Regions from separate parts of the Isoptericola nanjingensis genome, predicted to be linked through region 4. Evidence: riboswitches for the same ligand, from Rfam matches in the RefSeq annotation. Region 4 holds a riboswitch; each other region holds the start of a gene.
What was found. A riboswitch is a leader RNA that binds a small molecule or an ion and turns the genes downstream of it on or off. The one in region 4 is predicted to bind thiamine pyrophosphate.
Positions count from the first base shown of each region.

Region 1: it holds a riboswitch for thiamine pyrophosphate, as region 4 does, so the genes downstream of both, thiO (glycine oxidase ThiO) here and ACQP6G_RS06700 (bifunctional hydroxymethylpyrimidine kinase/phosphomethylpyrimidine kinase) in region 4, are expected to answer to the same signal.
Region 2: it holds a riboswitch for thiamine pyrophosphate, as region 4 does, so the genes downstream of both, ACQP6G_RS17910 (thiamine ABC transporter substrate-binding protein) here and ACQP6G_RS06700 (bifunctional hydroxymethylpyrimidine kinase/phosphomethylpyrimidine kinase) in region 4, are expected to answer to the same signal.
Region 3: it holds a riboswitch for thiamine pyrophosphate, as region 4 does, so the genes downstream of both, ACQP6G_RS09475 (ECF transporter S component) here and ACQP6G_RS06700 (bifunctional hydroxymethylpyrimidine kinase/phosphomethylpyrimidine kinase) in region 4, are expected to answer to the same signal.

Region 1 is NZ_JBNOZL010000008.1:242,066-249,603, forward strand. It holds gene ACQP6G_RS17415 (exodeoxyribonuclease III) at 8-889, shown strand; gene ACQP6G_RS17420 (septum formation family protein) at 905-1,636, shown strand; gene ACQP6G_RS17425 (C40 family peptidase) at 2,088-2,924, shown strand; gene ACQP6G_RS17430 (thiazole synthase) at 3,038-3,880, opposite strand; gene thiS (sulfur carrier protein ThiS) at 3,914-4,159, opposite strand; gene thiO (glycine oxidase ThiO) at 4,156-5,409, opposite strand; TPP riboswitch at 5,399-5,501, opposite strand; gene thiE (thiamine phosphate synthase) at 5,533-6,216, shown strand; gene ACQP6G_RS17450 (hypothetical protein) at 6,360-7,028, shown strand; gene ACQP6G_RS17455 (OmpA family protein) at 7,025-7,538, shown strand, end outside.
Region 2 is NZ_JBNOZL010000009.1:177-7,714, reverse strand. It holds gene ACQP6G_RS17920 (ABC transporter ATP-binding protein) at 1-370, opposite strand, end outside; gene ACQP6G_RS17915 (ABC transporter permease) at 370-2,172, opposite strand; gene ACQP6G_RS17910 (thiamine ABC transporter substrate-binding protein) at 2,148-3,221, opposite strand; TPP riboswitch at 3,293-3,397, opposite strand; gene ACQP6G_RS17905 (DUF4235 domain-containing protein) at 3,557-3,823, shown strand; gene ACQP6G_RS17900 (PAS domain-containing protein) at 3,855-4,634, opposite strand; gene ACQP6G_RS17895 (sulfite exporter TauE/SafE family protein) at 4,786-5,712, opposite strand; gene ACQP6G_RS17890 (RrF2 family transcriptional regulator) at 5,897-6,352, opposite strand; gene ACQP6G_RS17885 (AGE family epimerase/isomerase) at 6,349-7,538, opposite strand, start outside.
Region 3 is NZ_JBNOZL010000004.1:285,637-293,174, reverse strand. It holds gene ACQP6G_RS09500 (NAD(P)H-dependent oxidoreductase) at 1-505, shown strand, start outside; gene ACQP6G_RS09495 (MFS transporter) at 515-1,738, opposite strand; gene ACQP6G_RS09490 (class I SAM-dependent methyltransferase) at 1,795-2,403, opposite strand; gene ACQP6G_RS09485 (CbiQ family ECF transporter T component) at 2,467-3,162, opposite strand; gene ACQP6G_RS09480 (ATP-binding cassette domain-containing protein) at 3,159-4,640, opposite strand; gene ACQP6G_RS09475 (ECF transporter S component) at 4,615-5,253, opposite strand; TPP riboswitch at 5,247-5,358, opposite strand; tRNA gene ACQP6G_RS09470 (tRNA-Ala) at 5,502-5,574, opposite strand; gene ACQP6G_RS09465 (histidine phosphatase family protein) at 5,665-6,354, opposite strand; gene rsfS (ribosome silencing factor) at 6,351-6,797, opposite strand; gene ACQP6G_RS09455 (hypothetical protein) at 6,794-7,538, opposite strand, start outside.
Region 4 is NZ_JBNOZL010000003.1:256,625-264,162, reverse strand. It holds gene ACQP6G_RS06700 (bifunctional hydroxymethylpyrimidine kinase/phosphomethylpyrimidine kinase) at 1-1,639, opposite strand, end outside; TPP riboswitch at 1,630-1,760, opposite strand; gene ACQP6G_RS06695 (hypothetical protein) at 1,895-2,548, shown strand; gene ACQP6G_RS06690 (YcnI family copper-binding membrane protein) at 2,638-3,438, shown strand; gene ACQP6G_RS06685 (copper resistance CopC family protein) at 3,435-4,082, shown strand; gene ACQP6G_RS06680 (coiled-coil domain-containing protein) at 4,240-5,691, shown strand; gene ACQP6G_RS06675 (acylphosphatase) at 5,759-6,037, shown strand; gene ACQP6G_RS06670 (class I SAM-dependent methyltransferase) at 6,027-6,731, opposite strand; gene ACQP6G_RS06665 (class E sortase) at 6,796-7,536, shown strand.

The DNA of each region.
Region 1 (7,538 bases), on a different contig from region 4:
GGCGCCCGTGCGCCTCGCGACCTGGAACGTCAACTCCGTCCGTGCCCGCGTCGACCGGGTGATCGCCTTCCTGGAGCGCTCGGGCACCGACGTGCTCGCCATCCAGGAGACCAAGTCCCGCGACGAGCAGTTCCCCCACGCGGCGTTCGAGGCCGCGGGCTACCAGGTGGCGCACACCGGGCACTCGGCGTGGAACGGCGTCGCCATCGCGTCGCGGGTCGGGATCGCGGACGTCGAGACGTCGTTCCCCGGGCAGCCCGGGTTCGCCAAGGCTCCCGCCACCGTGCCCGACGACGCGCCGGCCGAGGCGCCCGACGTGACGCCCGACGAGGCGCCGACGACGCTGCTCGACGTGCCGCCGCCGGTCGAGGCGCGCGCCCTGGGGGCCACCTGCGGCGGCGTCCGCGTGTGGTCGCTGTACGTGCCGCACGGCCGCGCGATCGGCGACCCCCACTACGCGTACAAGCTGGCGTGGCTGGGTGCGCTGCGCGACGCCGCGGCAGGCTGGCTCGCCGACGACCCGCGCACACAGGTCGCGCTGGTCGGCGACTGGAACGTCATCCCGCTCGACACGGACGTCTACGACGCGGCCGCGTTCGAGGGCCACACCCACGTGACCCCCGCCGAGCGGGAGGCGTTCACGGCGTTCGCGACCGCCGGGTACACCGAGGTGACGCGCGAGCACCTGCCCGCGGAGCACACCTACACGTACTGGGACTACCAGCAGCTCGCGTTCCCCCGGAACAAGGGCCTGCGCATCGACTTCGCCTACGCCTCCCCCGCCGTGCGCGAGCGCGTCACCGGCGTCGTCATCGACCGTGACGAGCGCAAGGGCAAGGGCGCCAGCGACCACGTCCCGGTGATCCTCGACCTGGCCGACCCGGCCTGACGCGCGGAGCCCGTCGTGACCGAGGAGCAGCACCAGCACGACCCGGACCGGCGCGCCCCGCACCGGCAGCACCCGGCGGACGAGCCCGCACCCGGTTCCGCCCCGCCGCCCGCGGAGCCCGTCTTCGCCGCGCCGACGCCGGCGGGCGCGCTGCCGGCGGACGGCCTCACCGGCCTGGGCCTGCCGGGCACCGGCGACGACGACGCCGCGCCCGCGCCCGGCGACGCCGTGCCGGGTACGCCCCGGGCGGGGGTCGCCGGCAGGGTTCGGGCGCGCCGCGTCGCGGGTCGTGCGGCCGTGGCGGTGGTGGCGCTCGCGGTCGTCGGCGGCGCCGTGGCGATCGGGGTCGCGACGGCGCACGCCCGGGCGACCGCCCCCGTGCCGGCCGCGGTGACCGGGGCGCGCGAGGTGAACGCGGCGCAGCTCGTGCTCGGGTCGTGCCTGCGGGAGCTGCCTCCCGGCGACGTCGGCCGGGTGACCGTCGTGCCGTGCGCGAGCGAGCACGGGGCGCAGGTGGTGGGGCGCACGGACTCCGCGGCCGGCGCGGTGTGGCCCGGTCACGACGCGCTGGTGCGCAAGGCCTCCGCGGACTGCGGGCCCGGGCTGCTGGGTGCCGCGGGCCGCGAGGACGAGGGGCCGACCTTCGTCGTCCTCACCCCGTCCGAGGACGGCTGGGCGGCCGGCGACCGCACGGGGCTGTGCGTCGCGGTCTCCGCCGCGCCGGGGACGGCCGACCTGCTGCGCTGAGCCTGCGACCGTGGTCGGACGCACGGACCGGTCGACGTCTCTGATATCCCCCCACGGGTGGGTTCTTACAGTGACCTTCGTCACATCTGGTATCACGGCACCGCGTCCGGTTCGGCCTGGGTTGACCGGACTCGTCCAGCGCCGATGCCTGTCGACCACCGCGCCACCGACACGCCGGACCTGTTATCGGAACGTGACCTCGACGGGTCCTCAGGGTTAGCGTCCCTCGACCGCACCTAGCAACGGGTGCCGGCCGACCGGGACGCAGCCGAGTGCTGCCGGCGTCCCGGTGACCACGAAACTCACGGCAGCAGCGGGAGACCCACTTCCGGCCGGCCGCCCGGGCACACCGCCCGGACGCTCCCGGCCTTGGGGTTCAGCCACCTTGGTGGCGGGCCAACGATCTCGGCCTCACCCGACAGCTCATCTCGCAGGCTGGAGGTCACGCCCCATGTCCATGTCCCCTGCCCCCGCGCGCCCCGGCACCGCCGCCGTGGCCGCTCGCCGGCCCCGCCGGGCGATCATCGCCCTCGCCGTCGCCGGCGCCCTCACCGGCGGCGGTCTTGTCGCCGTCGCCCCCCACGCCTCGGCGGCCCCGGCCGCCACGGCGGTCCAGGCGGCCTCGACGTCGTCGAAGCCCCGGCCGTCCGTCAGCCTCAAGGCCACCAAGACGACGCTGATCAAGGGTTCGGGGAAGTCCAAGCGCCCCGTGTACACCGTCACCGCCAAGCGTGCCGGCAAGACGATCGCCGGGAAGGCGAAGCTCGTCATCAACGGCAAGGTCAAGTCGACCAAGACGATCCGGCACGGCAAGGCGACGTTCAACCCGAGCTGGCCCATGCACAAGGTCGGCAAGAACAAGGTCCGCGTGGTGGTGGACCCGAGCGGCTCGAGGCTGCTCGCGAAGTCCAGCCGCACCGTGACGACCACCGCGAAGAAGCCCGGCTCTCCTGTCGTGGCGATCGCGAAGACGAAGGTCGGCGCCCGCTACGTCTCCGGCGCCACCGGTCCGAGCTCGTTCGACTGCTCGGGCTTCACCTCCTACGTGTACAAGAAGGCGATCGGCAAGAAGCTGCCGCGCACGTCGTCCGCGCAGAAGCACGTCGGCACGAAGGTCTCGCGCAAGAACGCCAAGCCCGGCGACCTGATCTGGTCGCCCGGCCACGTCGCCATCTACATCGGCGACGGCAAGCAGATCGACGCCGGCAACCCGCGCGTCGGCGTCGTCAAGCGCAGCATCTGGCAGTCGAACCCGACGTTCATCCGGGTCAGCAGCAAGGCGGTCTGACTCCCGCCGAGATAGAGAGGCGACCCGCCGAGATAGAGAGGGCACGGACCGTAGCCGGCTACGGTCCGTGCCCTCTCTATCTCGGCGAGGAGCCTTCTCTATCTCGGCAGGGTTCAGAGGGCGAGGTCGAGGCGGCCGTCGGGGGAGGAGCTGGCCAGCGCGCCCTCGCGGCGCGGGATGCGGCCGGCCCCGGCGGCGAGGCGGCCGGACTCGACGGCGAGGCGCATGGCGTGCGCCATGCGGACCGGGTCGGCGGCGCGCGTGACGGCGGTCGCGAGCAGCACGCCGTCGCAGCCGAGCTCCATCGCGAGGGCGGCGTCGGACGCCGTGCCCACCCCGGCGTCGAGGACGACGGGCACGCGTGCGGCACTCGCGATCGCCTCGATGTTGCGCGGGTTGAGCACGCCCAGCCCGGTGCCGATGGGGGCGCCGAGCGGCATGACGGCGGCGCACCCGACGTCCTCCAGCCGGCGCGCGAGGATCGGGTCGTCGTTCGTGTACGGCAGGACGACGAACCCGTCGCGCACGAGCCGGTCGGCCGCCTCGACGAGGCCGATCGGGTCGGGCAGCAGGGTGACGTCGTCGGCGACGACCTCGAGCTTGACCCAGTCGGTGCCGCACGCCTCGCGCGCGAGCTGGGCGGTGAGCACGGCCTCGGCGACCGAGAAGCAGCCCGCCGTGTTGGGCAGGGCGCGGATGCCGAGCCGCTCCAGCAGCCCCCAGATGCCGCCGTCCTCGGCGCCCGCGCCGCCCGGGCGCACCGCGACGCGGCGCATCGCCACCGTGGTGAGCCCGGTGCCCGACGCGACCAGCGCGTCCTCGAGCGTCATGAGGTTCGACGCGCCGCCCGTGCCCATGACGAGGCGCGAGCCGATCTCCGTGCCGGCGACCACCAGGGGGTCGACGAGCGGGTGCGCGAGCGGGCGGGACGTGGCCGCGGCGTGCGTGCTGGTCATGCTTCCTCCGTGCTTCGTGGTCAGGCTTCGTGGTCAGCCGCCCTGGACGGCGGTGACGATCTCGACCCGGTCGCCGGGAGCGATCCGGGTGCCGGCCCACAGGCCGCGGGGGACGACGGCGTCGTTCACGGCGACGGCGATGCCCTGCACGGAGCCGTCGGCGACGAACGCGGGCACGAGGGCCGCGACGACGGCCTCGACGCCGTCGCCGTGCGGCCCGTCGAGCGGGTAGGCCTCGCCGTTCACGACGGCAGTGCGGGTGGCGGGGGCGGCGGTCATCGGGCGGCTCCTTCGGGAAGACGGGCGGCGGGCGCGAAGCGGCGCGGGTCGGCGGCGGACAGCGCCGGGTCGGGGGGAGGCGCTCCGGTCAGCACGGCCACGACCGCGTCGGCCGTGAGCGGGGCGAGCAGCACCCCGTTGCGCCCGTGCCCGACGGCGGCGAGCAGGCCGGGCACCGCGGTCGCGCCGACGAGCGGCAGGTTGTCGGGGGTGGCCGGGCGGGCGCGCGGCGTGACGTCGACCAGCGCGGCCTCGTCGATGCCGGGCACGAGCGCGCGGGCGTCACGCAGCAGCGCGAACACGCCGCCCGCCTCGGCGCGGCGGTCGTCGGGGCGCTCCTCGCTGGTGGCGCCGACGACGATCTCCCGGTGGCTCGGCCCGGTGCCGGGCCCCGCGCCGGTACCGGGACCCCGCGGCACGACGTACACCGGCCGCCCCTGCACGGTGCCCCGCACCACGTGCTCGAGCGCGAGGCCCGGGCCGGCGTCCAGGCGCAGCGTGGCGCCTTTCACCGGCCGCACCGGGACACGCACGTCGGGCACGCCGTCGAGCAGCGACGCCGTCGCGACCGCGCCGGTCGCGACGACGACCGCGCCCGCGGCGTGGCGCGCGCCCGCGTCGTCGTGCACCGCGACGACGCGGCCCGCGCCGTCGCGCTCGAGCCGCGCCGCCGCGCGGCGCACGAGGGCGCCGCCGAGCGCCTGGACGAGCGCCGCGTGCGCCCCTCGCGGGTCCACGGCGAGGTCGCCCTCGACGACGGCCGCCCCGGCGAGCCGCGGCCCGAGGTACGGCTCGCGCCGCCGCGCGTCGGCCACGGAGACCTCGGCGGAGGCGAGGCCCCACTCCCGGTGCAGCGCCAGGACCCGGCGCAGCAGGGCGAGGTCGTCGGCGTCGTACGCGACGGCGAGTGACCCGGCGCGCAGCAGGGGGACGTCGCGCCCGGTCGCCGCGGCCAGGCGGGCGGCGAAGTCGGGCCAGAGCGCGGCCGAGGCGACGTTGATGCGGGCGAGCTCCCGCTCGCCGAAGTCGGACTCGCTGACAGCCGCGAGCATCCCCGCCGCGGCGCGGGTGGCGCCCTCGCCGGGCGACGGGTCGAGCACGGTGACGGACAGACCGCTCGCTGCGGCGCGCCAGGCCACGGAGAGGCCGACGATCCCGCCGCCCACGACGACCATGTCGGACAGGGTGTCGGACAGGGTGTCGGACAGGGTGCCGGACAGGGCGTCGGACGGACTGCTGGGCGTGGGCATGTGCGCTCCCTTCGCTGGCATGACCCAGATCAGGTTCGACGGTCGGCTCCTACGCCCTCTCAGCCCCGAGCGGGGCTCCCGTGCGCGGCCACTGTAACCCGGGCCGTGGTTACCCTGACCGGCGTGACCACGACCGCGCCCGACCACGGTGCCGCCCCGGAGACCGCTCCCGACCCGCCCCGCGCCCGCCTCGCCGACGCCCGCCTGTACCTGTGCACCGACGCCCGCGAGGAGCGCGGCGACCTGGAGGACTTCCTCCACGCAGCGCTCGCGGGCGGCGTCGACGTCGTGCAGCTGCGGGACAAGACGCTCGACGTCGCGCGCGAGCTCGAGCTGCAGGAGGTGGTCGCCCGCGTCGCCGCGGAGCACGGCGCGCTCTGGGCGGTGAACGACCGGGCCGACGTCGCGCAGCTCACCGGGACGCCCGTGGTGCACATGGGGCAGCGCGACCTACCGGTGCCCGCCGTGCGGTCGCTGCTGGGGCCGGCGCCGGTGCTCGGCCGGTCCACGCACTCCGCGGACCAGGCCGCCGCGGCGGAGGCCGACCCGGACGTCGACTACTTCTGCGTCGGCCCGCTGTGGGCCACGCCCACCAAGCCCGGCCGCGCGGCCGTCGGGCTCGACCTGCTGCGCGAGGTGGCGGCGACCCGCCCGACGACGCCGTGGTTCGCCATCGGCGGCGTCGACGGCGAGCGCCTGGACGCCGTGCTCGACGCCGGAGCGTCGCGCGTCGTCGTCGTGCGGGCGATCACGCAGGCGCCCGACCCCGAGCGCGCCGCCCGCGAGCTGCGCGAGCGGCTGGGCTGACCCGCCGGCCCATCCGGGCACGCCCCCGGGATGGGGAGTGCTCCCCCTCGCGGGTGATACCCGGCGGGGGTGGCGTGTGCCACAGTGAGCTCGCCCCGCCTCGCGCCGGGGCGAGTCGCGCCCCCCGAGCCCTGGAGAAGTCGATGTCCCCTCGTGCCCGCACGTCCGCCCTGCTGCTCGCCGGCGCCCTGCTCGTCCTGTCCGGGTGCACCGGCGGGGGCGCCGAGGAGGAGGGCGGGACGTCTGGAGCGGCCGCATCGGCCACCCCGGAGGCCGAGGCGGCCGCGGATCCTGGCACGGCGTCCGTCGCCGACCAGGTGATGGCGGAGCAGAAGATCGCGACGCCGCACGGCTCGGACGCGGCCCTCGGCGGCGAGGTGACCGTGTCGCTGCGGGCGGTCGAGGTGGCCGGCGGCACGACGACGGTGCGCTGGGCGCTGCGCTGGGACGACGACGCGTCGCCCGCCGACGCGGGGGCGAGCTGGTACGACATGAGCGTGGAACCCAGCACGACCGTGACGGACCGGGCGGGTCTCAAGGCGTACCGGCCGTTCTGCACCGAGGGCGCCTGGCAGGAGGACACCGACGACTCGACGAAGGCGGCGGTCGCGCAGATCAAGTGCCGTGAGTCCATGCTCGTGTCCCCTCTCGAGAAGCACGCCTTCAAGTTCCCCAACCACGGCACCATCGAGGTGTCCGCCGTGCTGCCCGCGCCGGAGGGGGAGCCCGCGACGGTGGACGTCCTGCCCGCCGAGGGGCTGCCGCTGTTCACGGACGTGACGGTCACCTACGTCGACGGCGCCGCGAAGTGACGGCTCGACGGCCGCGGGGGACGGTGGTCGCGGCGCTCGCCGCGCTGCTCGCCGCGCTGCTCGCCCCGGGTGCTGCCGGCCCGGCCGTGGCGGGGACCGAGCCGAGCGCGTCGCCGAGCCCGTCGTCGGGCGCCGCTCCGACGGCCGACCCGGAGCTGATGCAGGAGGCGCGGGCAGCGCTCGCGGAGCAGGACGCGACCGTCGAGGCCGCGGAGACCACCGACGCGATGCGCACGGACGCCACGGTCGACCTGCGCGCGGGCGACTCGACGTTCGCCTTGGACGCCGCGGACTCCACCATCACTCTGGAGCAGAGGCAGGAGAAGAAGGACGACACGGTCGTCACGCTCACGTCCGACCTGCTGTTCGACTTCGGCAGGGCGACGCTGACGCCGGAGGCGGCGAAGGCGGTCGCGAGGCTGGCGGCGGACATCCCGCAGGACGCGACGGTGCGCGTGGACGGGTACACCGACTCGATCGGAACGGACGCGAAGAACCTCACGCTCTCCC
Region 2 (7,538 bases), on a different contig from region 4:
GCGCGGCCCGCTCGGCACGCGGCACGCCCAGGGTCTCGAGCCCGTAGGCCACGTTGCGGCCGACGTCCCGGTGCGGGAAGAGCTGGCCGTCCTGGAAGAGCAGGCCGAAGTTCCGCCGGTGCACGGGCACGCCCGCGAGGTCCGCGCCGTCGAACGCCACGGTGCCGCCCGCGAGCGGCTCCAGCCCGGCGACGGCGCGCAGCAGCGACGACTTGCCGCAGCCGCTCGGCCCGAGCAGCGCGACGATCTCGCCTGCCGCGACGTCGAGCGAGACGCCGTCCACCGCGACCGCCCCCGGTCGGCGGCGCGTGGCGCCGTACCGCACCACGGCGTCGCGCACGACGAGCCCCGTCGTCTGGCCCTGCTCCATCAGAACTCCCCTCCCGGCCGGTCGCCGCGCAGGCGCTCGGCCACCATCATGACGGTCGCGGTGAGCACGGCCAGCACCACGGACGCCGCGAGCGCCATCCCGTAGTTCTCGGCCCCGGGCCGCCCGATCAGCCGGTAGATCACCACAGGCAGCGTGGCCGTGTCGGGGCGGGCGAGGAACGACGTCGCACCGAACTCTCCGAGCGAGACCGCGAACGCGAACCCGATCGCCAGCCCCAGCGACCGCGCGCCCAGCGGGCCGTCGACGGTCCGCAGCACCCGCCCCGGCGCCGCGCCCAGCGTGGCGGCCGCCTCGCGCAGCCGCGGGTCGATGGCGCGCAGCACCGGCAGCATCGTGCGCACGACGAGCGGGATGGCGACGACGGCCTGCGCGATCGGGACGAGCGCGCCGGAGGTGCGCAGGTCGACGTCGAGCCCGAACGGCTTGTCCAGCGTGATGAGGAAGCCGAAGCCCACCGTCACGGCGGAGACGCCCAGGGGCAGCATGAACGCGGCGTCGAGCACCCCGACGGCGCTCCGCAGACCCGCCCGCCGCGGGCGACGCGACACGACGAGCGCCACGAGGCCGCCCACGACGACGGCGATCAGCGCGGCCCACGCCGCGGTGCGCAGCGAGTTGCCCAGTGCCTCCCAGACCGTGACGGTCAGGGCGTTGGGCCCGCCGGTGGTGCCGAGGGCCACGTAGTTGTCGAGGCCCCAGGAACCGTCGGGAGCCCGCAGCGACCGCGTGACGAGCCCCGCCATGGGCAGCACGAGCAGCCCGGCGACCACGACGAGGGTGACGAGCGCCGGCACGACGTCCGTGCCGTCGGCACCGGTGCGCAGCCGCAGCCGGTGCGCGGACACGCTGTCGCTCGTGAGGTGCAGGGCCCGCTCCCGGCGCGCCCGGGCGCGGGAGCTGACCAGCAGCGCGCCGGCCACCACGACGAGCTGCAGCACCGACAGCACCGCCGCCGAGCGCAGGTCGAGGAACTGGGTGGTGCGCGTCCAGATCTCCGTCTCGATCGTGCCGTAGCGCAGGCCGCCGAGGACGAGGACGACGCCGAACGCCGTCGCGCAGAACAGGAAGACGACCGCGGCGGCCGACGCGATCGCCGGGCCGAGCGCGGGCAGCGTCACGGTGCGGAACGCGCGCCACGGCGTGGCGCCGAGCGCGCGGGCGGCCTGCTCGGCGCGCGGGTCGAGCCGCTCCCACATGCCGCCGACGGTGCGCACCACGACCGCGTAGTTGAAGAAGACCAGGGCGAGCACGATGCCCGCGAAGCTCTCCTCCAGGTGCGCCCAGCCGAGCGGCCCGCCGGGGGCGAAGAGCGCGCGGAACGCGACGCCGACGACGACGCTCGGCAGCACGAACGGCACGGTCACCAGGCCGCGCACGAGGGTGCGCCCCGGGAACCGGCACCGGTACAGCACGTACGCGCCGGGCAGGCCGAGCAGCACCGACAGCGCCGTGCCCGTGATCGCCTGGGCGAGCGTCTGCCCGACGATCCGCCACGTGCGCTCCTGGGACAGCACCTCTGCGAAGCCGGACAGGTCGAGCTCCCGCCCCGCCGCGGTCTCGGTGAAGAACCCCTGCAGGACGAGCGACACCACCGGCCACGCGAAGAAGACCGCGAGGAAGCCCAGCGGGAGCGCGACGGCCGCGCCCCAGCCGAGCCACGCGCCCCATCGGTCTGCACCCCGCCGGGCGGCGCGCCACCGCGCCGCCCGGGCTGCCGGGCGGGCGGTGGCGCGCGGGACGCGGGGCACGGGGCGCGTCAGCCGACGACCGTCGCCGTCCACTGCTCGATCCACTCGTCGCGGTGCGCGGCGACGTCGGCGGGCGCCACCTCGAACGGCTCGTCGGCCAGGGGCGCGAACTGCTGCCAGTCGGCGGGCAGCTCCACGCCCGGGTCCGCGGGGTACATGTACATCTGGCCGGGCACGTCGGCCTGGAACTCGGCGCTCGTCAGGAAGTCCACGAGCTTCTCGGCGCCCTCGGGGTTCTCGGCGCCCGCCAGCACGCCCGCGTACTCGACCTGCCGGAAGCAGGTGTCGAGCATCGCGCTCGTGGCGGAGGTCTTCCCGTCGTCGCTCACGGTGAACGCGGGCGACGTCGCGTACGACAGCGCGATCGGGCGCTGCCCGCCCTCGCCGGCGCCGGAGAAGTCCACGTAGTACGCGTCCTCCCAGCTCTCGGCCACCTTGAGGCCGTTGTCGCGCAGGTCGGCCCAGTAGGCCTCCCAGCCGTCCGCGCCGAACGCGCCGATCGTCGCGAGCAGGAACGCGAGGCCGGGGGACGACGTCGCCGGATTGGTCACGACGGTGAGGTCCGCGTACTCCGGCTTCGCGAGGTCCTCGAGCGTCGTCGGGGGCGTGACGCCGTGCTTCTCGAACCAGCCGTCGTCAAGGTTCATGCACACGTCGCCCACGTCGACCGGCGTCAGCGTGCCCGCCAGGTCGTCGGGCGCGTAGGCCGCGACCTCCGGGGCGAGGTCGGCCGGCTGGTACTCCTCGAAGACCCCGGCGTCGACGGCCCGCGACGCGTACGTGTTGTCCACGCCGAAGACGACGTCGCCCAGCGGCGCGTCCTTGGTGAGCACGAGCTGGTTCACCAGCGTGCCCGCGTCGCCCGGGGCCACCTGCTCGACGGTGAGACCGGACTCCTTCTCGAACGCGGCCAGGACGTCGTCGGAGACGGCGAACGAGTCGTGGGTGACGAGCGTGACCGTGCTCGACGCCGCGCCGCTCGCGTCGTCCGTGGGCGTCCCGCCGCACGCCGCCAGCAGCGGCAGCAGGGCGACGACGCCCGCGGTGGCGGCCGTGGTCCGGGCCGTGGTCGTGAGCTTCATGCTGTCCTCCTCAAGGTGCGAGAAGGGGGTCCTGCGGGCACCCGGCACCGTCGTGGTGCGGCCGTCCGCAGGGAACGAGATTCCCGACTTCCTCCACCGGTGCTAACCGGGTCAGGTTCGAGGGTCTGCGGCGGTCCGCACTCTCAGCGCCGGTGGGCGCTCCCCTGTCGTATCACCACGAGCCTACCCGCCGACGCCGCGCTACCGTGGTGCAGTCCTCGGCCTCGGGGTGTGACGTGCCTGACGTGCCGTGACGCCGTCCGGCGGCCGCGGACGCACGCGAGACGACGCGCGGTCGTGCCGCGGCCGCGCCGGGACCTACCGAGGGAGAGCACGTGACGGACACCGAGCAGCCGCTGGGCGTGAAGGTCGGCACGGTGGTGCTGACGATCGCCGCCGGATGGGTCGCGCAGAAGCTGATCGGGGTGGTCTGGGAGAAGACGACGGGCAGCGTGGCGCCCACCAACGTGGACGACGACGAGATCTCGATCATCCAGGCCGTCACCTTCGCGGCGGTCTCGGGCGGGGTCGCGGTGCTCGCGAAGCGCCTCGCCCGCAAGGGCGCCGTGCGCGCGGCGGCCCGGTTCGTCCCCGGCCGCTGATCCCCCGCTCCTGACGGGCCCGCCCTGCGGGTCAGTGGCTCGCGCGCGGACGCCGGCGGGCGAGCTGCGCGTCGTGCCCGTGCGGCCGGTCCACCGGCCGCACGGTGGCGAGCGCCTGGCTGAGCCGGTCCGCCGCGTCCTGGGCCGGCGGGGCGGACCGCACCACCTCCGCCGCCGTGAGCGCGGCGTCGCGGTCCCCGACGGGCCGCGCGAGCCCTTTCATCACCTGTTCGCCCGCCGACTGGGCGGAGATCCCGACCTGCGCGCCGGCGTCCGCGAGCACCTCGGTGGCGACCGACTCGTCCACGCCGCACACCGCCATGATGGCTCCCTTGGCCTGCTCGGCGGCCGCGGCCGCGACGAACGCTCGGGACACGGCCCGGTGCGCCTCGCGCTCCAGCGCGTCCCGCACGACCGGGCTCGCGTCGATGACGTAGCCGACGATCTGCGACGACGCGCCGTCGGCCCCATGCCTTCCCTGTCCGGTCACGACGACGGTATGGGTGCGCCCGTGGTCGTCCACGACGCGGTGCGCCCCCGAGAACGGCCGCCCGGTGCCGAGCGCGACCACCGCCGTCCGGGAGAGCCGCTCGCGGTCGTCGGGATGCAGGTGGGCGCGCAGCACCTCCGGTCCCGGCGCGATCTTGCCCGGCTCGCGACCGAAGATCCGGAAGACCTCGTCCGACCACCACCACTCCCCCGTGGCGACGTCGACGCGGTACCGGCCGACGAGCAGCTGGCTCCCCGCACCCAGCAGCTCCGCGAGGGCGACGAGCTCGCGGCGCGGTGTGTCGTTGGTCGTGCTGGACATCGAGGCTCACCCCCAGTGCCGTGCAGCTGGGTCAGGCGCGCAGTTCTCCTGGCTTCACCACCGTACCGGGACGGCGCGACACCGCCACCGCACGGCGGGTGACGTGCGGTGGCGGTGTCGTCGGTGGCCTCGGCCGTGCCGGGGGCAGGCGTCAGGCGACCGTCGTCGCCGCGGCCTCGGGGTGCTCGCCGGCCGCCTCGGCCCGCTCCGCCGCGACCGCCTTGCGGTGCTCGCGGAACGAGTAGGCGACGGCGGCGGCCCAGCCGACCGCGATGAGCCCGAGGACGAGACCCCGCACGCCGTCGCTCACCGGGAACTCGTCGAGGCTCAGCAGGGTGCGGACGTTGGTGAGCACGATGATCCCGCCGACGGCGGAGCCGAGGACGCGCGGCGGCACCAGGCGGACGAGCCACGCCGCGATCGGCGCCGCGATCAGGCCGCCGATGAGCAGCGCCAGGGCCCAGGTCGGGTTGATGCCCGCGGTCCCAAGGCCGAAGAGGAAGCCGAGGCTCGCGGCGACGGCCACGAAGAACTCGCTGGTGTCGATCGAGCCGATCACCTTGCGGGGCTCCATGCGGCCGCTCGCGAGGATGGCGGGCGTGCCCACCGGCCCCCAGCCGCCGCCGCCCGTGGCGTCCATGAACCCGGCGACCAGGCCGAGCGGGGTGAGGAACCGCTTCCGGAGCGGCTGCCCGAGGCGGTCCGTGCGCAGCCCGCGGAGCGTGAAGCGCAGCAGCACGTACAGGCCCAGCCCCAGCAGCAGGATCGACATCAGCGGCTTGGCGATCTCGGTCGACAGCCACGAGAGGAAGGTCGCGCCTGCGAACGCGCCGACCGCACCGGGGATGCCGATCTTGGTGACGACCTTCCAGTCCACGTTCCCGAACCGCCAGTGCGACGCACCGGACGCCAGCGTCGTCCCGACCTCGGCGAGGTGGACGGTCGCCGACGCGGCCGCGGGGTTGGTACCGATCGCGAGCAGCAGGGTGGTCGAGGTGACGCCGTAGGCCATGCCCAGGCTGCCGTCGACAAGCTGCGCACCGAGGCCCACGAGGGCAAGGAGGACGAGAGTCCGCACGGGGGTTCCCTCCGTTTCGGCGCGGCAGCGGGTCCGCCGCGTCTGCAGTGAAGTTACCCGATCGGCTCTATCGGATTCAACGGTCTCAAGAATCTGTCTGCATGCTGAGACGCGCCTTCCGGGGTCGGCGCGGGCCGTGCCGCGCCCCGACCGCCCCGTGCCGGTCAGGCCGCGGGAGCGGGGCTCACGGGTTGATCCACGCCGATTCATGCTCGGTGAGCCGGCGCACGACGTCGGGGATCGTCCCGGCCGCGAGGTCCGCCAGGGTCACCTGTTCCAGCACGGCCCGGACGTTCACGCGCAGCGCCACCCACACGTGCAGCAGCGACGCCGCCGCGCCGGTGTACTCCAGGTCCGAGGGCCGCGCGTCGCGCACGAACACCAGCGGCCCGTCCACGGCGCGCACGACGTCGGCGACGGTGACCTTGTCGGCCGGACGGGCCAGCACGTACCCGCCGCCCGCGCCGCGACGGCTCGCGACGATGCCCTCGCGCCGCAGGTCGCTCAGGATCGCCTCGAGGAAGCGGTGGGGCACCTGCTGCGCGCGGGCGAGAGCCTCGGCCGGCACGGGGCCCTCGCCGGACGCGGCGAGCTCGGCGGCCGCCCGCACCGCATAGTCGGCCTTCGCGGAGATCCTCACGACGTCGCCACCGCGTCGCCCAGTCGCGTGCCGGCCAGCAGCGGCCCGGCCTCCCGGGCGGACGCCGCGAACGACCCGGTGAGGGGCAGGTCCGGCAGGATCACGGCCTGGGCCGCGTGGTAGATGTCGGGCTTGCCGACCCAGGTCCGGCCCGAGGGGCGGTTGGCCGTGTCGAGCTCGTGGAACCAGGAGCCCCGCTCGTGGTCCACCAGGTGGGCGTCGATCCACGCCCACCACGTGTCGGCGAGCTCGGCGTAGCGCGCCTCGCCCGTCGTGCGGTGCAGGACGTCGGCCGCCGCGGCCGCCTCGGCCGCCACCCAGTGGAAACGGCGCGCCTCGACCGGGGTCCCGTGCCAGTCCGTCGTGTACACGAAGCCGCCCCCGAGCCCGTCCCACCCGTCGGCCACGGCGCGATCGAACAGCTGCCGTGCTGCGTCGGTGCGCCGGCCCTGCGTCCCCGCGGCGACGTCCACCTGCAGGAGCAACCGCGCCCACTCCAGGCCGTGGCCCGGTGTGGCGCCGTACGGCTTGAACGGGTCGTGCGGACGGTCGGCGTTGTACTCGAGCTGCGGCCGCCACTCCGTGTCGAAGTGCTCCGGGATCCGCCAGTCGTTGCCCGCAGCCCAGCCGATCACGCGGTCGGCCACGACCGCCGCCCGATCGAGCCAGCGGGTCTCCCCCGTGGCGTCGTGCGCGGCAAGGAGCGCCTCGACGGAGTGCATGTTCGCGTTGACCCCGCGGTACGGGTCGACCGTGCCCCAGTCGCGCGACCGCTCGTCGAGGTGCAGCTGGTGCTCGGCCTCCCAGAACCGTCGGTCGAGCACCGACAGTGCCGCCTCGAGGAGCGTCACGGCACCTGGCACGCGCGCCACGGTCCCGGTCGAACCGGCCAGCACGACGAACGCATGACCGTACGCCTGCTTGATCCCGTCGAACGCGTCGCCCGGACCCCGGGAGGCCAGCCAGCCACCCTCGTCGGCGTCCGCCAACGCCCGCGACAGGCCGGCGATCCCCCGGTCCAGCAGCGCACCTGCGCCCTCGACCCCCAGGAGATGTCCGAGCCCGTAGGAGTGCGTCATCCGGCAGGTGATCCACAGGTGAGCCGGCTGTGCCGGGTCGACGGCCCCGGCCTCGTCGAGCCACCCGGCGGTCCCGTCCCCTCCCAGGGACGACCGCGCGAAGTCCA
Region 3 (7,538 bases), on a different contig from region 4:
CGCCCGGGCCGACACCGTCGTCGTGCAGTTCCCCCTGTGGTGGCACGGCACGCCCGCGATCCTCAAGGGCTGGCTCGACCGGGTGCTGGTGCAGGGCTACGCGTACAACGTGCGCGACCGCGCCGGCCGCACCCGCCGGTACGGCGACGGCGGGCTGGCCGGGCGCCGCGCGCTCGCCGTGGTCACCGTCGGGGCGGGCACCGGGCTCGGCCCGCGCGGCCTGCACGGCGACCTCGCGGAGGTGCTGTTCCCGCTGCTGCACGGCACGTTCTGGTACACGGGCATGCAGGTGGCCGAGCCGGTGCTCGTGCCCGGCGCGAGCCGCCTGGACGACGCCGGCTTCGCCGCGGCCTCGGACGGCCTGCGCCGCCGGCTGCTCGCGCTGCCGGACGGGCCTCTCGTGCCCTACCGGCGCCAGGACGGCGGGGACTACGACGGGCACGGGGAGCTGCGCGACGCGGTGGCGCCCGGCGGCCGCGGGCTGGGCGTGCACCTGCGCGCGTGAGGCGTCGGCTCAGGTCCGCCCGCGCCGGGGCGGCACGAGGTTCGCGAGCGAGGAGTACCGCGGCACCCAGCGCGCGAGGGTGGCCGCGGACGCGCCGCCGAGCATGGCGGTGGCCCACACCCCGGCGGCGAGCGAGCCCAGCGCCGCCCCCGCCGACAGGATCAGCGGGCCGAGCGCGTCGCCCGTGTCCTGGAAGAGCCGCCACACGCTGAGGAACGTGGGCCGCACCGCGGCGGGCGCGACGTCGGCGCCCAGCGTCATGACGATGCCCGAGCCCATGCCGTTGCCCACACCGAGCAGGGCGGCGACCACGGCGAGCGCTCCCGCGGTGTGCGCGAACGGCAGCACCGCCAGCCCCACCGCCATCGTGAGCATGGACGGGACCGCCACCCACAGCCGCCCGAACCGGTCCATCACCTTGCCCGCCGGGTAGAACAGCAGCATGTCCAGGGCGCCCGAGACGCCGAAGACGAGCGACGTCACCTCGGCGTCGAGCCCCAGGTGCTCGCCCCACAGCGGGATGACGGTCTGGCGTGCGCCGCGCACGGCGCTCACCAGCAGGATGGCGACGCCGAGGGTCGCGAACAGCTGCCGGTGCTCGCGCGCGACCGCGGCGATGGACACGCGCTGCCGGCCGGCGGGCCGCGGCAACGGGGCGTCGGCCCGCGGCTCCGGCCGCACCAGGGCGATGACCAGCACCGCCACCAGGGCCGAGCCGGTGCCCAGCCAGAACGCGCCGTGCAGCGACGTCGCGGCGATCACGGCGGCGCCGGCGAACGGCCCCAGGAACAGGCCGATGCGGTGCACCCCGGCGAGCGTCGACATGACGCGCGCCCGCCGCAGCGGCGGCGTGATCTCCGTCAGGTACGCCTGCCGGGCGAGGTTGAACACGGCGTTCGCCGCGCCGAGGGCGAGCACGCCCAGCGCCAGGCCCCACAGCGCCGAGGACAGCGCGATCGTCGTGAACGCCACGACGGCGACGCTGCCGGCGACCAGCATCGCCACCCGGTCGCCGAGGCGCTGGGAGAGGGCGCCGGCCGGCAGGTCGAACGCGATCTTGCCGAGCGGCAGCAGCGCGGCCACGAGCCCGGCGACCGTGAGGGTCGCGCCGCGGCCGGTGGCGGTGACCGCCACGACCGGCAGCAGCGCGCCGATGCCGATCTCCAGCACCAGGGTGGGGAGGAACGCCCCGAGGACGACGCTACGGAAGGGGAAGAGGGGCGGGGACGGCACGCCCCCTTCCTATCGCACGGGACCTGTCCGAGGCCCGTCCGTTCACGGACGTCTCGTCACGCGCGCCGCGTCGTGAGGAGCAGCGCCGGCAGGCTGAGCTCCTCCCCCGCGGTGCGCGCGGCGATCTCGGCGTCCGAGACCACCGTGGCCGACCACGCGGGCCCCTCGAACGCCGCGCGCAGCCGGGCGCCGGTCGTGCCCCAGCCCAGCCCGGCGTCCACGGACATCGCGAGCACGGCGACGAGCGCGTCGGGCCGGCAGATCGCCTCCAGCCCCGCCACGTAGGCCGCGCGCCCGGCGTCGTCCAGGGTGTGCAGCAGCCCCGAGTCGAGGACGGTCCGCGGCCGGAGGTCCAGGCGGTCGAGCCGGCGGGCGTCCGCGACCTCGAAGCGCACCTCGCCCGGCGGGTCGAGGATCGACTCCGCGGCCCGCTCCCGCGCGCGGGAGATCGCGTGCGCCGCGGCGTCCACGCCCACCACCCGGTGGCCCGCCCGAGCGACGGCGAGAGCCAGCACGCCCGTGCCGCACCCGACGTCGAGGACCGGGTCCGCGAGCACCGACCGGCGCACGAGCGCCAGGAGCGCGGGCTGCGGACGGCCGATCTCCCACGGCGGCGGGGCGTCGGCAGCGTACAGGGCGTCGAAATCGTGCACCTGGCGGGCCATGGAGCACCTCCCGCTGCCCATTCTGCGCCCCACGGCTCCTGGGCGGCGCCTCCCGCGCGACCGCTACCCGACGAGGACGGCGAACGGCAACGCCGCGACGAGCGCGCCGCCGGCGAGCACGACGGTGTCGGTGCGGGTCCACGGCGCCGGCTCCGCCCAGGTGCGGTGGTGGGCGGAGGCGAAGCCGCGGGCGTCCATCGCGACGGCCATGGCGGCCGCGTCGCGCAGGGTGGCGGCCAGGACCGCGAACGTCACGGACGCCGCGTGCCGGGCCCGCGAGAGCGGGCCCCGGCCGGGCCCGACGCCGCGCGACCGGCGGGCTCGCGACGCCTGCTCCCACACCGCACCGAGCCGCTCGAACCGCTGCAGCGCCGCGGCGACGCCGACGACGGAGCGCGCCGGCAGGCGCAGCCGCTGGCCGAGCTGGTCGGCCAGCCCGCTCGGGTCGACGAGCGGGGCGAGCGCCACGCCCGGCAGCGCGAGCACCGCGATGCGGGCCCCCGCGACGCCGGCCTCCACCGGGTCGCGGCCGCCGAGCAGCCAGGTGGACCACGCCACCGACGCGATGGCGACGACGACCGCGAGGTACCGGGCCGGCGACCCGGCCCCGCGCGGCAGGAGCAGCAGCCCGAACGCCAGGCAGGCGCCCAGCGCGACGCCGGCGCTCGCGACGTCCCGGACGCCCAGGGAGGCGACCAGCCCGAGCAGCCCGAGCGCCACGAGCACGAGGGCGTTCACGCGCCCCAGCACACCGGTCATGCCGCCACCGCCTGTCGCTCGCGTGCCGGGCCGCCGAGCTGCACCTGGTGCCCGGCGAGGGCGACGAGGTGCGCGTCGTGGGTGCTGGCCGCGACGGTGGCGCCATGCCGGGCGGCGGCGGTGGCCCACCCCGCCACCGCCGCCCAGGTCCCCCGGTCCTGGCCGACGGTCGGCTCGTCCAGCAGCACGAGCCCCGGCCGGTGCGCGAGCGCGGCCGCCAGCGCGAGCCGCCGCTGCTCGCCGCCGGACAGCCGGAACGGGTGCGCGTCGGCGAGATGGTCCAGGCGCAGCAGCGCGAGCACCTCGTCCACGTCCACCCGGACGCCGAGGCGTCGGCCGGTGAGCTCCACCTCGTCCCGCACGCGCAGGGCGAGCAGGCCGTGCTCCGGGTGCTGCGGCACCCAGCCGCACGACCGCGCGAGGTCTCGCGAGCGGGCCGTACGCCCCGGAGCTCCCCGCACCACGCCGGCGGTCGGCCGCAGGTGCCCCGCGAGGGTGGCGACGAGCGTGGACTTCCCCGCCCCCGAGGGCCCCGTGACGGCCGTGAGGAGCCCCGCAGGCAGCCGCGCGGCCACGCCGTCGAGCGCCCGCGTGGTGGTACGGCCGCGCAGGCCGCGCGTCGTCAGGTCGACCTCGAGGGAGTCGACCGAGACCTCCGGCCCGGCGCCGTCCGGCGCGACCAGCGCGGCCGGGACGGGCAGCGGATCGGGCGCCGCCACCCCGGGCAGCCAGACGCCGGCGCGCGTCAGGTCACCGCGCGGGCCGGCCGCGCCGTCGCTCAGCGCGGCGGGCGCGACGTCGTGCGTGACCCGGCCCGCCGGCCCGAGCACCACGACGCGGTCCAGGTGCTCGAGCCACGGCCCGACGTGGTGGTCGACCACCACGAGGGAGGTGCCCGTGCCCTCCAGCGCGCCGACGACGGCGGCGCGGACCTCGGCCGCGGCGGCGGGGTCGAGCATCGCGGTCGGCTCGTCCAGGAGCAGCAGGCCCGGGGCGCTCGCCAGCGCCCCTGCGAGCGCGAGCCGCTGCAGCTCGCCGCCCGAGAGGGCCGAAGTCGGCCTGTCGGGCGGGTACCGCAGCCCGACCCGGTCGAGAGCCTCCCGGGCCCGACGCCAGATCTCGTCCCGCGGCAGGCCGGAGTTCTCGGGGCCGAAGGCGGCGTCCCGGCCGATCCGGGCCGCGACGACCGCGGAGCCCGGGTCCTGCGGCACGAGCCCCACCCCGCCGTCCACGTGGACGGTGCCGGACAGGTCGCCGGGCAGCGGGTCCCCCAGGACCCCCGCGAGGGCGTGCAGCACGGTCGACTTGCCCGCCCCGCTCGGCCCGACCAGGCCGATGCGCTCCCCCGCGCCGACGGTGAGGTCGAGGCCCTCGATCGTCGGGACCCGGCGCCCGGTGGGCCGCCAGCTCAGCCCCCGCACGCGCGCCCGGACGTCGTCGCGCGCCACGCCGTCAGGCCCGGGCGCGATCGGCGGCACGACCGACGCCGCGGTCGGCGAGGTCGCGCCCCGGCCCGAACGCGTCGAGCACGCCGGCCCGCGCGAGGGAGCGCACGAGCGCCGCGCCTCCCAGGCCCGCGAGCAGCGCGCCGGACAGCGCGAAGAGGCCCAGGTACGCCAGCCGGAAGCCCCACGCCCAGTCCGGGTAGTAGGCGAACCACTCGTAGACGGCGCCGCACGCGCCCGCCGCCGCACCCGCCAGGGCCGCGACGGCGGTGCCGAACCGGCGATAGAGGAACAGGGCGAGCACGAGCTCGGCGCCGAACCCCTGGACGACGCCGGAGACGATCGCCGAGAAGCCCCAGCCGGCGCCGAGCAGCGCCTCGACGCTCGCGGCGACGACCTCGGTGAGCAGCGCCGCGCCCGGGCGGCGGACGATGAGGCCGCCCAGCACGCCGCCGAGCAGCCAGCCGCCCCCGAGCAGCCCGGTGGCCGGCGGGAAGGCGACCGCCAGCCCGGCGGAGAGCAGGTGGTAGAGCTGGGTCCAGCCCCAGAAGACGACACCGACGGCCACGCCGAGCATGGCCACGGTGACGAGGTCGACGGTCCGGTACCGCGGGGACGCGCTGCGCAGAGAGATGGGCGCGGACATTCCAGGTAACTCCCTTCGCCGGTGCTAACCGGAGCAGGTTCCAAGGGTCTGCGGCTGTGCCCGCACTCTCAGCGCCCCTTCGACGGCGCTCCCCTGTCATGGGTGTCTTCAGATGTGACGGCCGACGACGCGGCCGCAGGTCCGACCCTAGGCGACGTCGGCGTCCGCGCAAGACCGTCCCGCACCGTGAAACCCCTGGTCACGCAAGAAGGCCCGGAACCATGAGGTTCCGGGCCTTCTCGTCGGGGTGGAGCTGAGGGGACTCGAACCCCTGACCCCCTGCATGCCATGCAGGTGCGCTACCAGCTGCGCCACAGCCCCGAGAACCGACTCTCGCGACCGCGGACGGCCAGGCGATTCGTCTGATTCGGTGTGTTCCTCCGGGCTTGCGCCCCTCGGAACGTCGATATCTTAGGCAGACTTCGGGCCAGGTTCCAAATTCCAGTCCGGTCCCGCCTGCCAGCGGTCCAGGGGGTACCCCGCGCCCACGTTGTGCGCCACGAGGCGCCATGCCGGCACGGCGCCCTCCCCGGCACGGTGCAGGTGCGACCAGTGCACGTTGTGCATGCCCGCCAGCCCGCGCCATGTGGTCGGGTCGAGCCCGAGCAGCGCCGTCACCGCCAGCGAGATGGCGGCCCCGTGCGACACGAGGACGAGCGTCGCGTCGTCGGCCAGGTCCGCGGCGTGCTCGGCCACGGCCTCGGCCATGCGCTGCGCGACCGCCGCCTTCGTCTCGGCCCCCGCCCCCACGGGCTCGGCACCGAGGCGCCAGGCTGCGTACTCCTCGGGCCAGCGCTCCTGCAGCTCGGCGCCCGTGAGGCCCTCCCAGGCGCCGAAGCCGCGCTCGCGCAGGCGCTCGTCCGTCACCAGGGGCTCCCCGCCGAGCGCGTCCGCGTACGCGGACGCCGTCTCGACGGCGCGGCCCAGGTCGGACGACACGATGCGCGTCGCGCGGTGCGACGACGCGAGCGCGGAGCCGCCCTCCGCCGCCTGCCAGCGTCCGACCTCGTCGAGCGGGATGTCGATCTGCCCCTGCAGCCGCAGGGAGGCGTTGTAGGCGGTGCGGGCGTGCCGCAGCAGGACGACGGTGCCGGCCGTCACCGCTCGTCGCCCGCGAGACGGATCGCGCCGTCGCCCCCGCCGTCGCCGTACTCGGCGGCGGCCGCCGCGCCGTCGCCGCCGCGGGCGTCCTCCGGCAGCTCGACCGCCGGGCAGTCCTTCCACAGGCGCTCGAGCGCGTAGTACACGCGGTCCTCGGCGTGCTGCACGTGGACGACGACCTCGCCGAAGTCGAGCAGCACCCATCGCGCCTGCGCCTTGCCCTCGCGGCGGATCGGCTTGGACCCGGCGAGGAACATCGCCTCTTCGACGGCGTCCACGATGGCCGAGACCTGCCGCTCGTTCGTGCCCGAGGCGATGAGGAACACGTCGGTGAGCACCAGCTGGTCGCTCACGTCCAGCGCGATGATCTCCTGCGCCTTGCGGTCCGAGGCGGCCCGAGCGGCGACGATCGCCAGCTCGACGGCGCGGGGGCTGGCGGTCATGCAGCGGCTCCGGGGTGCTCGTACGGGAGGACGACGCTCGCGGGTGCGGCGCCGTCGGTCGTGAAGTCCTGGGCGCCGTTGTCGCCGAGCAGCAGCTTCCAGACCAGGAGCCCCAGCACGAACGCGACGACCACGAGGACGATGTAGTGCAGCCAGGTGTAGGACGCCTCGGGCTCGTCCCAGTCCTCGTCGTCGTCCTCGTCGTCCAGCGGCGCGGCCGAGCGCGCGCGGACGGGCTGCTCCGACGCGACCAGCGCGTCGAACGGGGACGCGGCGGGTCGCTCCGGCGCGGCCGCCGGCAGGGCGGCCCCCGCCGTGGGGCGCGACGGCGGCACGGACGCGGGCCGCTCCGTGGTCGGGCTGGCCCAGGGCAGCGGGGGCGCCGCCGACGTGGGTGCGGCGGTCGGCGCCGGGCTCGGGGCCGCCTGGGCGGGCGGCGCCGACGCCGGGGCCGACGTGGTGCCGAACGGCGAGGAGGTGCCCGTCGTCGCGAACGGGGAACGGCGGGCGGGGCCGTCGGGGCGCGGCGCCACCGTCGCCGGCGGGCTGGCCGCCGGGGCCGCTGGCGCGGCGCTCGACGGGGCGGCCACCGGGGGCAGGCCGTACCCGGTGGCGGAGCCCGCCGGGGCGGCGCCCTGGTCACGGCGGGTCGAGGGGCGCGCGGGCGGCGCGGCCGGGGCGCTGGACGGCGCCGCGGGGCGCACCGGGGGCGTCGGGGCGACGGCGCGGGACATCTCGCCG
Region 4 (7,538 bases):
CGGGGAGGCCCGTCTGGTCGAAGAACGCCAGCTCGTGCTCGCACGCCGCGCGGAACGCCGCCGCCATCCGGTCCCGGGTGGACGCGTCGGACGCCGCGGCGGCGCGGCGCAGGATCGCGACGGCCTCCCGCGTCGCGCCCGCGAACGCGTCGTCCGCGTAGGTGCCCAGCCACGCCGCGTACGGGTGGCCCGCGTGGTTGCGGGCGGCCAGCCGCTCCCCCACGTCCTGGTAGATCCAGTAGCAGGGCAGGACGGCGGCCACGAGGGTCGCGTAGTCGTCGCCGGCCGCGCGCAGGTGGTCGAGGTAGGCGGCCGTCGTGGCGCTGGCGGGCACGTCCTGCGGCTCCCCGCCCAGCCAGCGCGTGTGGAGGTCGAGCTCCGTCACCAGGGCGCCGTGCGCGCCACCGGCCCAGAACGCCTGCTCGGCCCGCGTGGGCGCGAGCTCGCTCGCCCGCGCGAGGCAGCGCGCGTAGTCGCGCAGGTAGAGCGCGTCCTGCTCCAGATAGGTGCGGAAGTGGTCGGGGTCGAGGGTCCCGTCGCCCAGCGACCGGACGAACGCCAGGTCGTCGATCGCGGCACGCACGTCCGCGGCGTCGTCCCACCACCGGGCGACGACGTCCTCCGCGCCCGCACCGGCCGCACGGGCCGCACGGGACGGCGCCTGGGGTTCCGCGCCGCCCGCGCGCAGCCCCACCAGGTGGTCGACGGGGCCGTTCCCGCCGCCGACGCGCAGGGCCTCCCCCGCCCGGATCGCCCTGGTCAGCCAGGCCTTCGTGCCGCGCAGCGCCTCCGCCCAGTCGCCCGTGCGCGCGTACCGGGCGGCCAGCCCGCTGGACAGCGAGCAGCCGGTGCCGTGGGTGGAGGTGCTGGTCAGGCGCGGGCCGGGGAGCTCCACGAGCACGCCCTGCGGGCCGACGAGGGCGTCCGGGGCGCCCTCCTCCCTCGCGTCCGGACGCGCGAGCAGGTGGCCGCCCTTCGCCACCACCAGGACCCCGTGCCGGGCGGCCAGCCGTCGCGCCTGCTCGAGGGCGGCGGGCCAGTCCGCGGCGGGGGGCTCCTGCGCGAGGACCGCGAGCTCGGGCAGGTTCGGCGTCACGACGTCCACCCGGCCGAGCAGGTCCCGCACGGCGTCCTCGGCCGCCGGGTCGAGCAGCCGGTCCCCGCTGGTCGCCACCATGACCGGGTCCAGGACGACGGCGGGGCGCGCGGTCGTGCCCGACCGGTCGGACGTGGCGTGCGACAGCGCGTCGAGCCACGCGGCCACCGCCCGGGCCACCGGGGCCGAGGCGAGCATCCCGATCTTCACGGCGTCGACGGTCACGTCGTCGGTGACGGCGTCGAGCTGCGCGGCGAGGAACGCGGCGGGCGGCAGGTGCACGTCGCGCACGCCGCGGGTGTTCTGCACGGTCAGAGCCGTGACGGCGGCCATCCCGTAGCCGCCCGCGGCCGCGATCGACTTGAGGTCGGCCTGGACGCCCGCGCCCCCGGACGGGTCGGACCCGGCGACCGCCAGGACGCGGGGCCGGCTGCCCGTCCGGAGCGCCCTCGTCGGCGACGAGACGGGAGCGGGGGCGGCGTGAGCAGGGGTGGTGCTGCCGGCGCGGCCGGCGGAGCTGTCTTCAGGTGCGCGCGCACTCATGTCGACATCCCTTCGCTAGTACGAGCTAGATCAGGTTCGACGGGTGTGTTCTCAGCGCCCGCCGGCCGGCCGTGACGAAGTCGCGGCGATGACCGGTCGGGACGCACCCCGTGTCGTGGCGCCCACCGTAGCCCAGGTCGGCACCGGCGGGTCCGGCGTCCCGCGCGGGTGCGTCGTTCCTGGCTCCGCCGTCGTCCGGGCGGCCGCCCGGGGCGAAACTGCAGGTCCCGGCCGACGCCGCGGTAGGGTGCGGGGGTGCCCGTGGTCGTCCGTCGTGTGCGCGAGCTCCTCGTCGCCGGCACGACGCTCAGCATCGCGGCCGCCGCCCACCTGCTGGCCGGCGGCGCGCTCCCCGGGGCACCCCTCGCCTGGCTCGTCGTCGCGGCGCTCACGGCGCCGCTCGCGGTGTGGACCGCGCGCCGCAGGCTGACCCTCCAGCGCCTCCTGCCGGCGATGGTCGCGCTGCAGCTCGTCCAGCACACGACGTTGTCCGTGCTCGGCGCGGCGGGCACGGGCGCTCCCTCGGCACCGCTCCCGACCCCGGGCACCACCCTGGACGGGCACGCGCTCCACGCCATGGGCCCGGGCTCCCTCGCGCCCGCGACGGGCGGCGGGCTGCTGCATCACGCGGGCGACGCCGGGACGACGTCCTGGATGCTCGCCGCGCACGCCGCCGCGGTGCTGCTCACCGCCCTGCTGCTCGCGGCGGGCGACCGGGCGGCCCTCACCGTCGTCGGGCACCTGCGGCACGTCGCGCTCCTCGTGCAGGAGCCGCCGGTGCTGCCGGTGGTCCGCGAGCCCGCCGTCGTCGTCGGGCGCACCTGGCGCCCCCACCCGGCCCGCGTCCGCCGGCGCACGCCCCCACGAGGACCCCCGCTGCTCCCGGGCGCCCTCGCGCGCGCCGCCTGACCCTGCCCTGGTCCGTCGTCGGACGGGGGCGGGTCCCTCGCCGTCCCACGACCGCCTGACACACCTGACAGCCAGGAGCAGAAGAACCCATGTCCAGGACCACCCCTGTCATCACCCGTGCCCTCCGCCCGCGCCGCCTCGTCGGCGCGGCCGCGCTCGCCCTCCCCGCCCTCGTGCTCGGCGCGACCGCCGCGTCCGCGCACGTGACCGTGACCCCCGACGCGGCCGAGGCCGGGTCGTACGCCACCCTCACCTTCAAGGTCCCGAACGAGTCCGCCGAAGCGTCGACCACCGCGGTGCAGGTCGACCTGCCCACCGACACCCCCTTCACCAGCGTGTCCGTCGAGCCCGTGCCGGGCTGGACCGCGAAGGTCACCCAGGCGCCCCTGCCCGAGCCCGTCGAGGTGCACGGCACCACCGTCACCGAGGCGCCGGCGAGCATCGAGTGGACCGCCGACGACGCCGACGCCGGCATCGCGCCGGGCGAGTTCCTCCGGTTCACCGTGTCGGCCGGCGCGGTCCCGGACGGCGTGGAGGAGATCGTCCTCCCCGCCACCCAGACCTACTCCGACGGCGAGGTCGTCGCCTGGGACCAGGAGGCGTCCGGCGACGCCGAGCCCGAGCTCCCGGCCCCCGTCCTGCAGGTCGTCCCGGCCGCCGAGGACGGCGGCCACGGCGCGGCGTCGGCGGCCGGTGCCGGCGACGCCGCCACGGACGCGCACACCGACGCGGCGGCCGAGGACGGCGGCTCCGGCACCCTCCCGCTCGCGCTCGGCGCCGCGGGCCTCGGGCTCGGGCTGGTCGGCGCCGTCACCGGCGTGACCGCCCTCGCCCGGACGCGCGCACGGGCCACCGACACGGACGGCACGGACGGCACGGAGCAGCGATGAGCGCGCCGGACGGCCGCCCCGCCGCGCGACGCGCCCTCGCCGCGGCCGGGTCCTTCGCGCTCGCCCTGGGCCTCGGCGCGGCCGGCGTCGTCGGCGCGGCGGGGCCCGCGAGCGCCCACAACGTCGTCGTCGGGACCTCGCCCGCCTCGGGGACGACCGTGACCGAGCCACCGGAGTCCGTCGACGTGACGTTCGACGACGTGGTGCTCGACCTGTCCGCCGAGGGCTCCAGCACGGTGATCACCGTGACGGACGCCGACGGCACGGACCACGCGACGGGGTGCCCCACGACGCAGGACCGCACCGTGTCCGTCCCCGTCGCGCTGGGCGAGGGCGGCGAGTACACGGTCGACTGGCGGATCGTGTCGGCCGACGGGCACCCCACCAGCGGCGAGTACTCGTTCACCTACGAGCCGCCCGCCGGGACCGAGGCGGCCCCCGCGGCGGACGCGACGCCGTGCGCCCCGGCCGGGGGCGCGGACGAGGCGTCCGACGGTGCCGCGGAGGGCGCGTCGGCCGCCGCGGACGCCGGGGGCGGCGACGCCTCCGAGCTGGTCGTGGTGCTCGGCATCGCAGGCGGCGTCGTCGTGCTCGCCGGCGCGGCGGTGCTGGTGGCGCTGCGGCTCGCCCGACGTCGCGGCTGACGCGCCGCACCCCGCGACCTGTCAGGGCCAGGGCCGGAATGACCGCCGCGCCCTGGCCCTGACGGGTCGCCGTCGTGATGCTCCCGGGCGTCCGCGTCGTCGTCGGGTCGTCGTCGGTCGTCCCCGGACCCCGCCGGAGCCGCCTACGATGCCGAGCATGGATGCGGGGCAGATCGTCGGGATCGTGACGGGCCTGGTCGTGGTGGTCGTGCTGGTCACGGCGGTGGTCTTCTGGGCGGCACGACGCCGCAGGGCGGCGCGCGGGCGGGCAGAGGACCTCGAGGCGGAGCTGCAGCGCCTCGGCCTGGAGGCGGGCTCCGCCCTGGTGCGCGCGGACGAGCGGGCCCGCCTCGCGGAGGACGAGCTCGCCTTCGCCCAGGCGGAGCTCGGCGACCGGGAGACGCGCGAGCTCGCGCCCACGCTGCGGCGGGCACGCGAGCGCCTCTCCGAGGCGTTCCACCACAACCAGCTCCTGCACGACCACGTCCCGGACACCGACCAGCAGCGCCGGGAGTGGTCGGCGCGGATCGTCGACCTGTGCCGGTCGGCCGACGCGTCCTTGGACGAGCTCGACCGCGGGCTCGCCGCCCTGCGGCAGACGGTCCGCTCGACCCCCGACGCCGTCGACCGGGTCGACGCCGAGCTGGCCCGGGTGCGCGAGGCCGTACCCGCGGCACGCGCCGACCTCGAGCGGCTGCGCGAGCAGTACGCCGAGCGGGCCCTGCTGCCCGTCGCGGACAACCCCGAGCAGGCGGAGCGCCTGCTCGAGTTCGCGGGTCGCAGCACGGCGGCGGCCCGCAAGCGCCTCACGACCCAGCAGGTCGCGGAGGCCGGTGCCGCGGCCCGCGCGGCGGAGGAGGCCGTGCGCCGCGCCGAGGGGCTGCTGCGCGCCGTCGACGACTACGAGGCCGAGGCGCTGCGCGCGGAGGCGGCGCTCGGCGCGATCGTGGCGGAGTCCCGTGCCGAGCTCGCCGTGGCGCGCGCGCTCCCGGCGGCCCAGCGGGCGGGGCGCATCGACGGCGCCGTCACCGCGCTCGAGGACGCCCTCTCGGCGCTGCCCGCCCCGGGCGACCCGGGCGACCCGGTGGGCTCCCTCACCCGCGTCCGGGAGGCCAACACCGCCCTCGACGACGCCGTGGCCGAGCGGGCGGAGCGCGACGAGCGCGCGCGCCGGGCGGCGTCGCGGCTCGGGCCCGCGCTCGACGACGCCGAGCGCCAGCTCGCGGCGGCGCGGTCCGTCGTCGACGACTACCGCGCCCCCGTGGGCCCCGACGCCCGCACGCGCCTGGCCGAGGCCGAGCGCGAGGTGGCGCAGGCCCGCGCCGCGGAGGACCCCGAGCGCGGGGTGGCCGCCGCCCGCCGGGGCGCGGCGCTCGCCGCGGAGGCCGCGACCCTGGCGCACCGCGACATCGCCCGGTCGGGCCAGGGGCAGCGCTGGGACGGCGGCTACAACGGCGGACCGGACGGGTACGGCGGGGGGTACGGCTGGCAGGGCGGCCGCCGCCCTGGCGGCCGGGGCGGCTCCGACGTCTTCGGCGCCGTCCTGGGCGGGATGGTGCTGGGCGGTATCCTCGACGACATCGGGGACATCGGGGACATCTTCGACTGACGTGGACGGCGCCGCCGGGGTACGCGCGGGGGACGACGGCGCGGGGACGGCGAGCACGGGAGGGCGGATGACCACCACGGTGCGGCGGCGGGTGCGGGTGCACGGCCGCGTGCAGGGCGTCGGGTTCCGCTGGTCGACCCGCGAGGCGGCCCGCCGGGCGGGCGTGGGCGGGCTCGTGCGCAACCTCCCCGACGGGACGGTCGAGGCGGAGGTCGAGGGCACGCCCGACGCGGTGGACGCGATGCTCGCGTTCCTGCGCGAGGGCCCGCCCGGGGCCCTCGTCACGGGGGTCGACGTCGAGGACGTGCCGCCGGTCGGCGAGACCGCCTTCGACGTCAGCGGCTGACGCCCCTCACGGTGGCCGGCACGCGCGCCGCCACGAGCTCGACGACGCCGGCCCGGGTGCGCGCGTGCTCCTCGATCGCGAGCCCCCGGTCGAGCACCCACCGCATCGGCCGTCGCCGGAAGTGCTCCCCGGCCAGCGGGACGCTCACCGCGTCCGCGAGCGCCTGCAGCGCCCGCACCGGCCAGGCGCTCGAGGCGACGTGGTCGGCCAGCAGCAGCAGGCCGCCGGGGCGCAGCACCCGCGTCATCTCGGCGAGGGCCGCGCGCTCGTCGGCGATGCCGCACAACGAGAACGTGCACACGACGGTGTCGAACGCGGCGTCGGGCAGGTCGAGCGCCTGCGCGTCGCCGACGCGGAGGTCGGCGTCCGGGTCGATCCCGAGCCCCAGGCGGGCGACGCGGCTCCGCGCGACGTCGAGCATCCCGGCGCTCTGGTCGACGCCCACGTAGCCGTCGGGCCGGGCGGTCACCGCGGGCGGGAAGTGCTCGAGGTTGAGCCCCGTGCCGACCGCGACCTCGAGGGTGCGGCCCTCGGCCAGCGCGCAGAGCCTCTCCCGCACGCCGGGGAACATGCGTCGCTCGGCGGCCGTGAACGCCCGGTCGTAGCCCGCGGACTCGCGGTCCCACCGCCGCCGCAGCCGCGCCGCCCGCCCGCGCTCTGCGCGCCCGCGCTGCGCGCCGTCGTCGCTGGTCACCGCCCCAGGTTCCCACGGCCGCCGGGACCCGCGACAGGGCCGCGGACCACGTAGCATTTCGCAGGTGACGAGTCCCACCCATGCCCGACCCGCCCGACGCCGCGGCGCCGGCAGCGCGATCGTGGGCGGCGTCGGCGAGATCCTCATCACTCTCGGGGTGGTGCTCGGGCTGTTCGTCGTCTGGCAGCTGTGGTGGACGTCCGTCGAGGCCACGGCCCAGGCCCAACAGGTCATGCAGGAGTTCGAGGCGACGCTGCCGCCCGCCAACCCCGAGCCCGCCGAGCTGCGCACGGACGACCCGCCGGTGCCCGACGCCGTCGGCTACGGGGAGACGATCGGCACGCTCATCGTGCCCGCCTGGTACGGCCTGACGAACAACGCGATGCCGATCGCGGAGGGCACCGGCATGGACGTGCTCGACCGGGCCATGGCGGGCCACTACGAGACGTCGCAGCAGGTGGGCGACATCGGCAACTTCGCGCTCGCCGGGCACCGGCGCACGCACGGCAACTCGTTCCGGCACGTCGACAAGCTGGAGGAGGGCGACCAGATCATCGTCGAGACGGCGAAGACCTGGTACGTCTACGAGGTCACCGACCACGAGATCGTCACGCCCGACCAGGTGGACGTCGTGGCGCCGGTGCCCCACCACCCGGACGAGAAGCCCACCGAGCGGCTGCTGACGCTCACCACGTGCCACTCGCTCACCCTGGGCGAGTACGGCAACGACCACCGCTGGATCACGTACGCGACCTTCGTCGGCTGGATGGACCGCGCCGACGGCACCCCCGACCAGGTGCGCTGACC